DNA from 2 places in the Oceanobacillus sp. E9 genome. Region 1 is predicted to be linked to the other one. Evidence: a T-box and tRNA genes for the amino acid it is inferred to sense, from the RefSeq annotation. Region 1 holds a T-box; the other holds one or more tRNA genes.
What was found. The T-box of region 1 lies ahead of pheS (phenylalanine--tRNA ligase subunit alpha). A T-box ahead of a tRNA ligase gene usually reads a tRNA of that ligase, here a tRNA-Phe.
Positions count from the first base shown of each region.

Region 2: it has a tRNA-Phe gene. The T-box ahead of pheS (phenylalanine--tRNA ligase subunit alpha) is inferred to sense a tRNA for this amino acid. The anticodon was not compared.

Region 1 is NZ_LSNA01000005.1:176,942-185,149, forward strand. It holds gene AQ616_RS04575 (ABC transporter ATP-binding protein) at 1-463, opposite strand, end outside; gene AQ616_RS04580 (ABC transporter permease) at 465-1,589, opposite strand; gene AQ616_RS04585 (ABC transporter permease) at 1,586-2,809, opposite strand; gene AQ616_RS04590 (flagellar basal body-associated FliL family protein) at 2,848-4,434, opposite strand; gene sspI (small acid-soluble spore protein SspI) at 4,940-5,152, opposite strand; gene AQ616_RS04600 (TrmH family RNA methyltransferase) at 5,255-5,995, shown strand; T-box leader at 6,048-6,285, shown strand; gene pheS (phenylalanine--tRNA ligase subunit alpha) at 6,356-7,390, shown strand; gene pheT (phenylalanine--tRNA ligase subunit beta) at 7,418-8,208, shown strand, end outside.
Region 2 is NZ_LSNA01000005.1:401,592-409,799, forward strand. It holds gene AQ616_RS05620 (SCP2 sterol-binding domain-containing protein) at 298-633, shown strand; tRNA gene AQ616_RS05625 (tRNA-Asn) at 1,226-1,300, shown strand; tRNA gene AQ616_RS05630 (tRNA-Met) at 1,302-1,378, shown strand; tRNA gene AQ616_RS05635 (tRNA-His) at 1,390-1,465, shown strand; tRNA gene AQ616_RS05640 (tRNA-Ile) at 1,485-1,561, shown strand; tRNA gene AQ616_RS05645 (tRNA-Ser) at 1,574-1,666, shown strand; tRNA gene AQ616_RS05650 (tRNA-Phe) at 1,895-1,967, shown strand; gene sodA (superoxide dismutase SodA) at 2,137-2,748, shown strand; gene AQ616_RS05660 (MFS transporter) at 2,855-4,129, shown strand; gene AQ616_RS05665 (peptidoglycan D,D-transpeptidase FtsI family protein) at 4,188-6,269, shown strand; gene phoU (phosphate signaling complex protein PhoU) at 6,399-7,055, shown strand; gene AQ616_RS19860 (endolytic transglycosylase MltG) at 7,079-7,636, opposite strand; gene AQ616_RS05680 (hypothetical protein) at 7,649-7,879, opposite strand; gene rpmG (50S ribosomal protein L33) at 8,110-8,208, shown strand, end outside.

The sequences.
Region 1 (8,208 bases):
CATCTAATAATAACAAGTTTGGATCATGGATGAAGCTAATTGCCATATTCAATTTTCTTTTCATTCCACCAGATAATGTGTGTACAGGTTCTTTCCATTTAGAAAGTTTCATATCTAAACATAATTCTCTAAGGTCTGATTGGGAACGATTTACCCATGATAACTTTTCAAAAAACTTCATATTTTCTTCTACCGTAAAATCTTCCCAAATTGAGATTTCTTGGGGAACAAATCCAATTTCTCTACGAAGTTTCTTTATTTCCTTTTCATAGGATATATTATTCCAAGTGATTGTTCCTTTATCTGGTTTAGACAATGTAGAAAGAATACGCAATAAGGAAGACTTCCCTGCTCCATTTTCACCTACTAAGCCTACAATATCTCCTGGATTAATATCTACAGATAACTGATCGATAACTACATTTTTCTTATAGGACTTCCTTAAGTTCTGTACAGACAGCATGTTACTTTTCTCCTTTCATATACCAAAAAACAAGTGTGATAGCAGCTAATATAAATAGTGGATGCCATAATTCCTGCTCACTAAATGCATACATTGGATTTAGTGTATCAATCCACGGAATAATTTGCGTTAGACCTTCTATAGGGATGATAGTGCCACTAATAAGGAATACAACAAGAACAAAGCTGAAAGCAAAACTATAATAAATTAAATATTTTTGGAAACATATAGCTATTAGAAAAGCGATTAAAGTTATTAACACTCTATAACTTAAAAGCACAAAAGGTAAATTCCATTGCCATTGGTCTTGAAATAAGTAATAAAATCCAATTGCGGTTAATATATCAATGATATAAAGGAAGCATATATAAAATAGCAGATTAGATAACATATATTGCTTAAACGAATAACGTATAAATGCAAAACGTGATTGCATGGAAGTGTCTCGATCACGAATGACCCAATCAAATATGAGTAGAGTACTTAAAAGAGAAAATATACCCCAAATTTGCCAGGGCTTGATTAAGTAGTTTTGGGTATTACCTTCTCTATCGTCTTCTCCTTGAAATTGAAAAGAGGTATACACTAAATTTTCACTAATTTCTACTTCTTGTATCTTTTGAATAATTTCTGAAGTTGTTGGCAAATTATTCGTATTTAGATACTCTCCCAATTGTAAAATAGTTTGAGCTGCTTTTGCTTTTCCACTATCTTCTTGTACAAAAGAGCCAATCATTTCTCTTATTGGTACATATCCAAAAGAAAAGTTACTAGTATAGGAACTAATTAACCGATTTCTTTCTCCATTTAAAATAGCATCTTCATAACCTTTTTCAATTATAAAAGCACTATCAATTTCATGTGTTGCAACCATCCGTTTTGCTTCTGCTTCCGTAATATCCATGACTTCAACAAATGTAGAAGACTGTAAATCCTCTTTTAGTTGATGAGCCATCTCTGTATTTTCTTTTAGAACGATACCTACTGGAATTTTACTCTCATCTTGGATGACCTCAGTAGTTTCTATAATAATCCAAGTTAAAAGAAAAGGGAATAAAGTCCAAAATGCAATCGTTAACCATCGTTTTTTTAACTGCATGAGTCTTGTTTTCCACACCTGTATCATGTGCGTGCACGCTCCTTCCAACTGGATAAAGCAAGTAATAAAAATAGAAGCGCTCCACCTATTATTAATAATGGGGTATATTCGGCATGATATCGACCGTTCAAGGTAATCTGTTGAATCCAATCCATAGCTAAATAGCTTATTATATAAGGCATCACATCTTGAAGAAATGGTGGATAGTAAATAGTTGGAATAATAGCTCCACTCAATAAAATAATCAAAAGGATAAACGCAGATTGGATAAGCATTCTAAATTTCTTAGATGGAATAATTAATTCTAAGTTTGCAATGAGTAATAACAAAGAAAAAATAAACAGTGTTATGAGAAGTATTATTCGTAGAAGGTTCTCATTAACCAAGGTAATATCTAGTATGTATAAAGTTCCGTAAAAGGAAGGAATAATGAAAAGTAAAGAGACAAACAAAGAAATTATTATTTGCGCACTAATTTGCTGCAAAACAGTAACTCCATATAAACGCATTCTTTGATAAATATAGGCTGGGGTTTCTTTTGAGAAAGAATGATATATCATAAAAACCCATATGGTTATAACGACAAACCATATACCAATTCCAAAAAAATCTTTGGGGGAGGAGGTAGCCTGATTAGAAAGTTCATTCTCCTGTATTATTTGTTCTCTACTAATGGTATACAATAAAAACTCTTGAAATTGTTGGAAAACAAAATCGTTCCGTTCATCGTCATTCATTTCAAACTGTTTTGCATAGTAGTTCATCGTAAGAATATTTGCTTGAGATGAACGAATATGACGGATGACACTTTCCATTGTTTCATATATCATATAACTCTCAGCCGGTTGTTGTCGATTTCCTGTGATTGGAATATCGACGGTGGTTCCTTGATAAAGGTCTTTAATAAAATTCTTTGGAAAGGCTATGTACGTAGTTATTTTATTACCCTCTAATTCTTTTTTAGCTGCATTTTCTTCAAGTTTATTAATATGCAAAAACCGATTGAATAAAGATGAACCTTCTAAGAATTGGACCATTAACTGGGTTTCTTCAGATTCATCTAAATCTACTAATCCAACTTGAATAGGATCTTGTTCATCTTGAGAAATAAAGGTGTATAACATAAATCCGATTAAACTCACGATAAGAACAGGGAACATGAAAAGAAGAGGAAGTGTTAGACACTTCCTCTTTAAATGAACTATGTGATTTTTTAAAAATAGTCCTACATGTTTCGTAAACGTCATTGTAATGCACGCTCTTTTCTATCTAAAATTATCAATTATTAAAATTCAAAGTTCGACCCACCCATAAATTGCATGATCCATTGTTGAAATTGTTCTGCGAAATCTGTGCTAAAATATGTTGAAATTTCTTCAGAGGACATTGTTCCAATGTCTACGATATTAGAAGTATCCATTTCTGCTACATGATCAATAATAGATCCATCTATATTCATATCGAGTACGAGAACTTCAGGCATTTCTGTAGTTCCGAAAGTTAAAGTATTGTTAGAATTCATTTGATCTTCTTCATAAGTCGATTCACCAGACCAGACCATACTTCCTTCACCTGTATATGGCTCGCTAAATCCAAATGTTCGATCAAACGTACGAGTGTTTTCACTAACTGATTCTTCACCTTCATAGTATAATTTCATTTCAGCATCTGGAATTGAGATTTCCATACTGTCTTTGATAATACTATCTTTAGAACTTAAATCACCTGAAAGAACTACAGATGAGCTTTCATCTGCTGTAAATTCAAAGTCAAAGAAAATTTGATCATCGGTTAAGTGTTGTTGACCATTGATCCCTAATGTTACTAATTGTTCTCCTTCTGGAGCTAGAGCAATATTTAACTCACGTTGTACTACTTTATCATCGGCAACCCATAAAGCAGATTGAATACCATCTTTAAATTGGAAGGTTTCAATTTCTTTGATTGCATCTTCAAAGACAGCTTCATAGTCTTCGAGAATAAGATCAACTTCTTCTTCTAATTGTGCCATATCGGATCCAGCCACGTAAGAAAGATTAACTATTTGGTCGTGGACAAGTTCTTTTAACTTCTCATCGTCTTTCATTTTTTCAAATAGGCTAATCAGTACTTCTCTTGCTTGTTCTTCTGATAAATGCATTGTAACTTTTTCAGCACTTATTGATTCACCGTTTACTTCTACGTCTTCATTCGAGCTCTCAAATGCCTCGTCAGGAAGTAAATCATAAGTATACATCACATATTCTTCTTTAATGTATTCAAGGTCTTCTTCTTCTAATGCATAGATATTATCGAATAATATGCTATCTAAATTTAGAGTTTCATTTCCTGTAAAAGTATATGGATCAAGTTCATACATAAGACTTCCGTAATCTTCATCATTAAACTGAAGTGTTTCATTTAGGAAAGGTAATCCAGCTGTTACATTTCCTTCATTAATAGCTAATTCAATATCATTTAATTCTATTCCATTATAGTTCACACCTATATTTGTATAAAATTGACGAGCTTCCATATCTGTTTGCGTGTTGAACATAAGTCTGGAGTTATTAATCATTTCAATCCCTGGGTCTGTTTGCAAACCGTTTGAATTTGGTTCGTTAAATGTAACACCGATGTCTAGATTTTGTTCCATTGCCTCTTCTTCTGATTTCTCTAACCATGCTAATTCATCCGAATACCGATTTTCTACATATTCTTTTGCATGTTCTAACGAATTCTTCTCAGCAAGAAAATATGTAGCTTTTGGAGATGAACTATTAATAAAGAATGCAGCAGCTGTTCCTCCTAAGAGTACTATTACACCTACTATTAAGGCTATAATTCCTTTGGAGAGACCCTTCTTTGATTTGTTATTCGTATTTTCTTCCAAAACATTTACCCCTTTCTGTTACTGTTCTCTTAACAAGTTTATTACATTACTGAAAAACATATAATAAAAAATTGCTTCAATTTTTTATATCATTTAACAGATAGGTAGTCAAATATATCTAATAATCTTCTAAATAGATATATATATTAAAAGTTTCATATAAGTTTTAAATTCAAGAGATTATTATGGTCCTATATACTTATTTGTGTACGATATTATGTAAATAATTGAAGAAATAAAAGATTTGTTTTAAAGGAATTGTCGAATTGTTAGTTCTTTATTCTCATTTTTGATTTTATTTTCTTTTTACTCTTATAAGCAAATTGTATGTAATTAATGTGTAAATAATTTTCTTTATTTTAAATAATGAGAGGGGATAAGGAAAAAAGTCCTTGTTAAAATGAAATTTATTCATTAGAGATTTTGTTCTCGTTTGCTGAAAAGAAGAAGGAGATCAAGGTGAAAAATATTCAAAAGAATATGTCCCCGATCTCCTATGTCTAGATTACAGCTGCTTTACACCAGATTCTAAAGACTGTATCATTTCTTTTCGTTCTTGATCATCAGAGTGTTTCCATATTAGTTCAAATAGTACTCCTAGACCAGGAAGCATTTTTTCCTCACCATTTTGAATGGCATCCACAATTGTAGCTTCTAGTTGTTGCTCGTCATTATTGGAAATGTTGGAATAAATTGCTTTACGTAAATTTAAATCCATCAAACACACTCCTCTTGAAATAGTGGACTAAACATAGTTTGACCACAACGACAAAATATATGTATGATAAAGGTAGGAAAAAAACGAAGGATGTTTTGAATAATGATTACCTCTATAAAAAATGAAAAAGTGAAAAACTTGAAAAAATTGCATCGGAGAAAAGATCGGGAAAAAACCAATACATTCCTAATCGATGGTATCCATCTAATTCAAGAAGCCTTAAATAGTAAATGGATTATTCAAGAATTGATCATTGTTGAAGGATATGAAATACCAAACGAAGCTAAAGGTATTCCTGTAGAGTATGTAAGTGAAAATGTATTAAAAGAAATATCACAAACACAAACTCCTCAAGGAATCATCGCTGTGGTAGAAATGAATAAGTCCAATGTACAAGTAGATAACGAGTTGATTATTCTTCTTGATGCCATTCAAGACCCTGGAAATATGGGGACGATCATCCGAACTGCTGATGCAGCTGGTGTAGATGCAGTTGTATTAGGTGAAGGATGTGTGGATATATTTAATGATAAAGTTATCCGGGCTACGCAAGGGTCAATTTTTCACATACCAATTTATACTGCACCATTAGAACAAGAAATACATAAGTTACAATCACAAGGATTTTCTATTTTAGCAACTGCATTGCAAGATGCAGTGGACTATAGAGAAGTTAACAACCAAAATAAGGTGGGCTTAATTCTAGGTAATGAAGGATCGGGAATAGATCCTTCATTATTAAACATAGCAAATCAACGTATAAATATTCCTATCTATGGAAAAGCTGAATCATTAAATGTAGGTATTGCAGCTGGGATATTAATGTATCATTTAAAAAAATAACCTTGCATGCTTCGTACGTTTTTTCTATAATGGTTTTATTACTAAAAAATCAATACAAGCGATGAAGGAGCAAGCAAAACTCATTTTTAATCAATATAGGGAGGGAATGTCCAGACTGAAAGCATTCCTATTGATAAAGAGAATTGCATTTCACTCTGGAGCTAACACTTGGACCATAAATGAATGTAAAGGTGATTCGGAACCATCCGTTATCAGGGGAAAGTTGGATTATTTGATATAATGTATAATCAACAAGGGTGGTACCGCGATCTTAAAGCCTCGTCCCTTTCTGGGATAGGGGCTTTTTTATATGTAAATCGGTTTTTCGTATTGATGAAATAAAATAGGGAGGTATAAAGAATGAAAGAAGAATTACACACCATCCGTGATGAGGCCATTGCTTCTGTCGAAGAAGCAAATGATATGAAATCATTACAGGATCTAAAAGTAAAATATTTAGGAAAAAAAGGGTCGTTAACGAGTGTTTTAAGAGGAATGGGGAAATTATCAAAGGAAGAACGCCCTGTCGTTGGTGAAATAGCCAACCAAGTTCGCGAACAAATTACGGCAGCGCTTGATCAGAAAACAGAAAAAATTGAAGAAGAAGCGTTAAATGAGAAATTAGAGAAAGAAACGATTGACGTCACTTTACCGGGGAACCCGGTACACATAGGTGGTAAACATTTATTAACCAGTGTTGTTGAAGAAATAGAAGATTTATTTATAGGTATGGGATATGAAGTAAAGGAAGGTCCGGAAGTGGAAACAGATTACTTTAATTTTGAAGCATTAAACCTTCCTAAAGACCATCCAGCAAGAGATATGCAGGATACATTTTTTATTACAAATGAGTTGTTACTTCGCACACAAACTTCACCAGTCCAAGCACGTACTATGCAGGCATACAATGGAGAGAAGCCAATTAAAATGATATGCCCTGGTAAGGTTTATCGTCGAGATACTGACGATGCGACTCACTCTCATCAATTTAGACAAATTGAAGGATTAGTTATTGATAAAAATATTACACTAAGTGATTTAAAAGGAACGTTAGACATTTTTGCAAAGAATATGTTTGGAGAAGATCGAGAAATTCGATTGCGTCCATCATTCTTCCCATTTACAGAGCCATCCGTAGAAATGGACGTTTCATGTAAAGTGTGCAGTGGTCAAGGATGTTCTGTGTGTAAGCAGACTGGTTGGATTGAGATCTTGGGTGGTGGAATGGTACATCCCCGAGTTTTAGAGATGAGTGGCTATGATCCAAAAGTTTACAGCGGTTTTGCGTTTGGAATGGGGCAAGAGCGTATCGCAATGCTAAAATATGGCGTCAACGATATTCGTCATTTTTATACCAATGATATTCGATTCTTAAACCAATTTCACCAAGCATAAATCGGAAAGAGATAAAGGAGGAAGACCATGTTAGTATCTTATAATTGGCTAAAAAATTACGTTAACTTAGAAGCGGTTACACCCGAAGAGCTTGCAGCGAAGATTACAAAATCAGGAATTGAGGTAGAAGGGATCGAACACATCGCAGGAAAAAACGAAAATATAGTAGTTGGCTATGTGGAATCGTGTGAAAAACATCCTGATGCAGATAAATTAAATTTGACACAAGTAAATATTGGAGAAGAGACATTACAAATTGTATGTGGTGCGCCAAATGTAGCTAGAGGGCAAAAAGTTGCGGTAGCCAAACCAGGTGCAGTGCTACCAGGGAATATGAAAATAAAAAAAGTAAAACTTCGTGGTGTGGAATCAAATGGAATGATTTGCTCACTTCAAGAACTTGGATTAGAAGAGAAGTATATCCCTACAGATATTGCAGAAGGAATATTTGTATTCCCAGAAGAGGAAGATATCGAAGTTGGATCAAATGTTGATCAGTGGTTGAATTTAACAGACGCTGTTTTAGATTTAGACGTTTTAGCTAATCGTCCTGATGCACTTAGCATGTTGGGAGTAGCTTATGAAGTTGCAGCTGTTTTAAATCAACCAATTGAATTACCGAGTGGAAAAATCGATTATGTTGGTGAGAAAGTATCTGATCAGATTGATGTCAACATTGAAGCTAAAGATCTAAATCCGTATTATGGAGCATTTATCGTTAAAGATGTAAAAATTAAACCATCACCTTTATGGATGCGAAATTACCTAATGGCTTCAGGAATTCGACCTATTAATAATGTAGTTGATATTACGAACTA
Region 2 (8,208 bases), 220 kb from region 1:
CTTAAGTCCATATCATCTTAAGTTATTTGGTATTAAAGCCGAATGTTTCATTGGTAGATTCCAATTGCAGACAGTTCCATTTTAGTAGGTACGGATAAGAATTAATTTTTCCTATTACTGAAACATTTCATTAGTTATTCGTTATTTAATTAAACTTGCCAATTATGAAATTGACTCATGTTAGCAATCAACTAATTTTAATTTTTTTGCCGTAACCAATAAATAATGATGTTAGATAAATTTGTCTTTTCAGATCAATCTGGTATTAGTAATATAGAAGTAAAGGAGGGTTATTAAATGGGGGAGATAGAGAAATTAGTAGAAGAATTAGAAAATCAATTAAAGATTAATCCGGAGATTGTGAATGAAATTGAAAGTGTGGTAAAAGTGTCTTTAAAAGATACAAAGGAAGAGTATATTCTCTTTCTAAAAGGAAAAAATCCTTATGTTACTCAAGAAAAAATAAATAACGTAGATTGTCTGATTCAAATAGATACAAAAGATTTCATTAAACTTGCAAACAACAAATTGAATACGACTATGGCTTATATGACGGGAAAATTAAAGGTGAAAGGTAATATCGCCATAGCACTTAAATTACAGGAAATACTTCAAAAATATAATGCATATTAATTAATGAAACAGAAAAGTTTTGATTGAAATTTTAAATAGTGTCTATGAATTTGAATAGCTTCCTTTATCACAGTCAAGCTCAAGCTCAACTAGGGAAAGTTTATTCTTCCTAGTTGATTTTGATTTGTTTCGCCATATTCTCCATGTAGTTCAGTTGTTGTAGCAAAGATTAACCTCCATCAAGTTTCAATTCTTCAAACTTAATTTACTGAACTCTTTAATCTGTGTATCAATTCTATAATTACTAAGAGTGGTTTATTAATGTATAGGAAGTATTAGGGAAGTAGAACCTGGCCTTTAACTTACGCTATTTCTACCCAATATATATAGTATAATAAACTAATATATTGAAGTAGGAAATATTCAAAATAAAAGAAATTTGACCGGGTTTAACTGAAAAAAATAAAAAAATGCATAATCTATTAAAATTTATGTTGAAATATGAAAAAAAACGTGCTATTATAAATTTTGCAGTCGAAAAACGAAATAAAAACTTTTGCAAAGACGCAAAAAAATGTTTGACAGATTTTGTTAAACATGATAAATTATATTTCGTTGCTGTTATTACATAAACAAGACTTTTAATGATTATTCCACAGTAGCTCAGTGGTAGAGCAATCGGCTGTTAACCGATCGGTCGTAGGTTCGAATCCTACCTGTGGAGCCATGGCGGTGTAGCTCAGCTGGCGAGAGCGTACGGTTCATACCCGTGAGGTCGGGGGTTCGATCCCCTCCGCCGCTACCATATAAATCATGGCGGTCGTGGCGAAGTGGTTAACGCACCGGATTGTGGCTCCGGCATTCGTGGGTTCAATCCCCACCGGTCGCCCCATGATTAAAATTAAGTAGAAGGACCCTTAGCTCAGTTGGTTAGAGCTATCGGCTCATAACCGATCGGTCGCAGGTTCGAGTCCTGCAGGGTCCACCATTTAACCAATTCGGAGGTATACCCAAGTCCGGCTGAAGGGATCGGTCTTGAAAACCGAGAGGCGGGTCAAACCGCGCGGGGGTTCGAATCCCTCTACCTCCTCCATACATATTTTACATCGATTATAGCGTGTAGCTTAGTCGGTAGAGTTACAAGTGTAACTTCTAGTGATGTAGACTTCTCTCTATAAACTTGAAGATGCAGGTGTTATCACTTAGTAAAAACAATTGTAGTGTGGAAGTGTGACTTACTGATGAAAATTTGATATAAGAACGGTATATAAATTAATATCAGAATTAGTTTAAATTAAATTAGTTAAAATTAATTTAATATGGCTTGGTAGCTCAGTCGGTAGAGCAGAGGACTGAAAATCCTTGTGTCGGCGGTTCGATTCCGTCCCGAGCCACTTTTAAAAACAAGCAAAAGCTTGTTTTTTTGTATTTGAAGATGAAATCGAATACAAAACATTGGAAATATAAAGCATATCGTTTGCAACTGCTTAAAAGCTTTGATAATCTTTTTACTATAAAGGGACATAAACCTTTACATCATTTATTTTGAGGAGGAAGATAAACATGGCAAAATTTGAATTACCTGAATTACCATATGCATATGATGCATTGGAGCCAACAATCGACAAAGAAACAATGAACATTCATCATACGAAACACCACAACACGTATGTAACTAAATTAAATGATGCATTGGAAGGACAGGCAGATCTTCAAAGTAAGTCTGTAGAAGAATTAATAAGCAATCTCGATGCAGTCCCTGAAAGTGCAAAAACTGCAGTACGCAACAACGGTGGCGGACATGCTAACCACAGTCTATTTTGGAAGTTACTATCACCAAATGGTGGCGGTGAGCCAACAGGTGAATTAGCTGATAAAATTAATGCTAAATTTGGCTCATTAGACAAATTCAAAGAAGAATTTGCAGCAGCTGCAGCAGGACGTTTCGGTTCTGGCTGGGCATGGCTAATTGTTAACAACGGAGAACTAGAAATTACAAGCACACCAAATCAAGATTCACCATTAATGGATGGTAAAACTCCAATTTTAGGACTTGATGTTTGGGAACATGCTTATTACCTTAAGTATCAAAATAAACGCCCAGAATACATTTCAGCATTCTGGAATGTAGTTAATTGGGATCAAGTAGCGAAAAACTACGAAGAAGCTAAGTAATATACAACTATAAATTAAAACACGTGAAATGAATTTCACGTGTTTTTTTTGTATAGATACGCCTCCTTCGCAAAAAATAAAGTTTGAAAAGAAGGAGTCGTTTATGATGTTCCAACAAATAAACAATTATTATCAAAAACATAAAATTGAAAATCGTGACTTAGTTATTCTTTTATTGATTGGTGGATTATATTCAGGAGGTATTTTCTTATCTAATACATTTGTTAACGTTTATATCTGGAAACAATCTGGAGAATTAATAACAATAGCTAATTATAATTTAGCTAGTTATATTTTCCAGGCACTTGCGTTTGTATGGGCAGGGAAGTTATCCAAAGCCATTGATCGCATACTTATTTTACGCGTTGGTATACTATTTCTTTGCCTATTTTTTGTTTGTGTCTTGTTTATTGGGGAGTTGGCAGCTTATTATAACTTTATACTAGGGTGCTTAATCGGTATTGGTTACGGATTTTTTTGGTTAGCATTTCATGTTATGACTTTTGAAATTACGGAGCCGGATACAAGAGATATGTTCAATGGCGTGTTCGGCATTTTAAGTTCATTTGCAGGTATGGTTGGCCCATTATTAGCAGGCTTTATCATTGCGAATATGGTAGATGATGTCGGATATAATGTAATCTTTGGAATTTCTTTTCTGTTGTTCGCTTGTGCAGTGATCGCGAGTTTTTTCATCGTAAGAAAAGGGTCAAAGGGATTATTTGCTATAAAGCATATAGCAAAAGAAAGGAAAAGAAACAAAAATTGGAAAAGGGTTTTACATTCTCATTTTTTTCAAGGATTAAGAGAAGGTATTTTTGGGTTTTATATCACAATTTGGGTGTTTCTCGTTACAAATAGTGAACTCGCCCTTGGGACGTTTAATATGTTTTTATCCGGTTTATCGATTGTCTTTTATCTAATTGCAGCAAAATATATTAAACCACATTTAAGGAAAAAATCGATATTAGTAGGTGGATTGTTATTATTTGCTTCCATATTTATCATCATTTTTGAAGTGAATTATACATTATTGATGGTATATGCTGTAGTTATAGGGGTTGCCTATCCAATCTTGAATGTACCATTTGTTTCGATGACTTTTGATGTAATTGGAAAAGCATACAAAGCTGCTGAAATGCGTGTGGAATATATAGTTATACGAGAAATCTTCTTAAATTTAGGCAGAGCATTATCGATAACTGTTTTTATACTAGGGATTATATTTTTTGAAGAAGAACAAATTATCCCAACTTTGCTGATTGTTTTTGGAGCTGGTCACCTTGTTATTTATTTCCTCATTAAAAATATCCATATAGGAACCAAAAAACCAAAAGAAATTTTAATAAAAGAGCAAATTACAGACGAAAAAAAACGTTAATTATGGTAAAATCAAACAGAGGAAAATATTGTACTAAATTATTGGGGGAGAAGAGATATTGAGTAAGGATAATAAAAAGAAACGAGCCCAACTTCCCTTTCGGATAAATATATTATTTTTTGCAATCTTTTTGTTGTTCTCTGTATTAATTTTGCAACTAGGGGTTGTACAAATTTTGAATGGGGAGGCTCACCAAGAAGAAATTGAGCGAACAAATATTGACACGACGAGTGTACCTGTTCCGAGAGGAAAAATATTAGACACAAATGGAAATGTAATTGTAGATAATAAAGCGATGTATTCTATTACTTATACGCCACCAAAAGGCGTACAAGCGAAAGATCGCTTAGAATTAGCTCAAAAGTTAGCAGAGTATATTGATATGAGTCAGGAAGACCGGTTAAAACGTATTACGGATAGAGATAAGCGGGAATATTATTATTTACTTAATCAAAAAGATGTAGACGAGAGGTTAGAGGACCTAGATACTTCCGAAATGGACAATGCAGATGTATATAACCATACATTGGATTTGATTACCGAAGAAGAAATTAGTGATTTCTCTGATGATGATATGGAAATTATCGCTATAAAAAAAGAATTGGATAAAGCTTACTCATTGACTCCACAAGTTATAAAAAATGAAGATGTTACTGCTGAAGAATATGCAACTGTTGCAGAGAATTTGGATAAATTACCAGGGATAAATGCGACCACAGATTGGGATCGAGTATATCCTTACGAGGATACCTTAACGAGTCTGTTGGGAAGTATAACAAGTCAGCAGCAAGGAATTCCAGCTGAAGATGTGCAAGCTTATTTAAGTAAAGGATATAGCCGGAACGATAGAGTAGGAAAAAGTGGTTTAGAACAGCAATATGAAGATTTCTTGAGAGGTAGAAAAGAACAGATTCAATATGAGACGAGAAAAGATGGTACGATAGTAGGAACGGAAACCGTAGTTGAAGGGCAACGAGGAAAAGACCTCGTTTTAACGATTGACATGGAATTTCAAGAAAAAGTAGACGAAATAGTATTAGAAGAATTTAAGGATGCTAAAGAAAAATATCCTGGGCCTAATCAGTACCTAACGAACGCTTTTGCAGTAGTAATGAATCCAAAAACAGGCGAGTTACTGGCAATGTCTGGCGTGAATTATGATAAAGAAAAGGGAGAATACAATGATGCCGCATTTATGGCGTTAGCAAGTGCATATGAACCAGGTTCTTCAGTGAAAGGTGCCAGTGTATTAGCAGGATATGAATCGGGTGTGATTTCACCAGGACAAGTGTTTTTTGATAATCCAATTCGAATTGCTAGTACACCAGTAAAAAAATCAGTTAGAAATTTAGGTCATGTAAACGATTATCAAGCTTTGGAAAAGTCTTCAAACGTCTACATGTTCTATATCGCTTTACGAATGATGGGAGAAAACCGACATCCATATCCAGATAACTCTAGCCTTAATGCAAGTTGGAGTGAATACAACAATGCACTAAATGATTTACAAAATTATTTTAATCAATTTGGTTTAGGTGCCTCTACGGGTATTGATTTTCCGTATGAATCTACTGGAGTTCGTTCAAATAGCGCACCCAATCCTGGTAATGTTCTGGATTTTACAATTGGACAATATGATACGTATACGACTTTACAATTAGCACAATACGTTTCAACGATTGCTAATGATGGCTATCGTGTACAACCACATTTCCTAAAGCAAGTTCATGATCCAATTGCTTCATTTGATGAATTAGGTCCAGTGTATTATACAAAAAATACGCAAGTAATGAACAGAATAGATATGAGTCAATCTGAAATTGAACGCGTACAAGAAGGTTTTAGAAGAGTATATAGTACAGGAACAGCAAGCAGTTATTTTTCAGGCACAGATTATACTGCTGCTGGGAAGACGGGTACAGCTGAAACATCCATTTATGAAGATGGGAAAAAGCTAGCTGATACTAATAGTCTTTCACTGGTTGGCTATGCACCATTTGATGAACCAGAAGTTGCGTTTGCTGTAATAGTTCCACATACTGGGGAAGGAAATGGAATAAATAATAAAATTGGCAGACGTATCCTTGATGCTTACTTCGAAGTGAAGGAAGAACAAGATGAAGAAGAAGCAGTTGATTGATAAAAAACAGTGAATCCAACATGGATTTGCTGTTTTTTTATAAATGATTACATAGAGTTTACAAACGATTAATATTCAACCTTTATAATTGGGTACATATATAAACTATTTATTATGGGAGGAACTTATATGTCAACACGAAATCAGTTCCAAGATGAGCTTCAAGAACTATATGCGGATATCCTTCATATGGCGGATTTAGTTGGTGAGGCATTGGACAAATCAATGGAATCATTAATTCAACAACAGCAAGAAATGGCAGAGAATGTTATAGCTAAAGATAATGAAATTGACAAGTTAGAACAAAGTATTAATGATAAAGCGATTTTACTTATTGCAAAACAACAACCTGTAGCAACAGACTTAAGAAGAATTGTATCTGCATTAAGGGTTATGATAGATATTGAGCGAATGGGGGATAATGCGAAGAATATCGCTAAATCAAGCATAAGGCTACTTGATAACCCTTCAAGTGTACCTCCTGATCTTTCGCATATGCACCATCAAGTCAAAAAGATGCTTCACACAGCAGTATTGGCATTTGAGCAAGAGGATATTTCGCTTGCTGGAAAGTTAGCGGAGTTGGATGATGAAGTAGATCGTGTCTATAAGCGTGTAGTTAGTGACCTGTTATACGAAACAGCTACTCGACCTGATCAAATAGAATATGTAATGCAAATGTCCTTTTGCGCAAGATACTTGGAGCGATTCGCAGACCATATCACAAATATTGGTGAAAGCATATTATATATGGTCAAAGGAGAAAGTGTGAATTTAAATAAATAGCACAGCATTTCGCTGTGCTATTTTTAATTATAGCTTGTAATTACTTCCGCTATTTCAAAATGAGACATATCGCTTGTTAATTCAAATGTGCCTGGCTTCACGTTAATTGCATAATCATTATCTTCTAAGTAGTCATTAAAGTCAGAAGCACTTTCAATAATATCTTCATTTTCTAGTATATCGCTAATTTGAGAAGAAGCCATTCCAGTTTCAATAGTAAGCTTATATTCTTTTGGAGAATCTTCTTCAGATTCTTCTTCATTGGATGAATCTTCTTCAGTTGTTTCTTCTTCCTCTTTATTATTATTTTCGGTTTCTTCTTTATTCTGTTCAGCGTCTTCATCTGATGATTCACTGTTGGTATCAGTATTTTTTTCTGAATCGTTTCCATTTACACTATAAGATATGTATTCTTCTTGGGAAAGAACCGCGTAACCTTGATCTTCTAATACAGGAATGAGTTCTTCTGCTTTAACATCTTCAATAGGTGTTTGCGAATCTTGTACTAGATAGAATACAATCAGAATAATTAAGGCACTTGTAAACAAACCAAGTGAAAAAGCTTGAATATGATGTTTCATTGATTTACTCCTTTAATTATTGATAAGATTACTATTTTCTCTTTTATGATCAGTTAAATCACTAGGTAATAGTTCTTCCTCAAGTACTTTGATTTTCTTTTTTAATTGATATGTATCTTGCATCGTTGTAATCGACATTTGTTCTAACTGTGATTCTACTTCTTCAATTCTATCATTCATAAAATAAGATAGAATGAATAGAACAATTGCAACCACGATAATAGCGATTATCGCATAAAACATTTTATTCCCTCCTTCATATTCATTAATAGTTATACCATAAAAAGACAATGGAATCATCATTATTCTACTAATTTTTATCATTACTATAATTATGGAAATAAGTTAACAGCTGATTTTCATCCATTATTGCAGTAAACAATCTTGATAATTACTGGAAAGTTTGATAATATAATTAAAGTCTGTACGATTATGTATGAAGAGGCAAGTTGAAAAGTTTGGAGGGATAAAATATGCGCGTAAATATAACTTTAGCTTGTACGGAAACGGGAGATCGTAACTATATCTCTACAAAAAACAAGCGTACAAATCCTGAACGTATTGAGCTTATG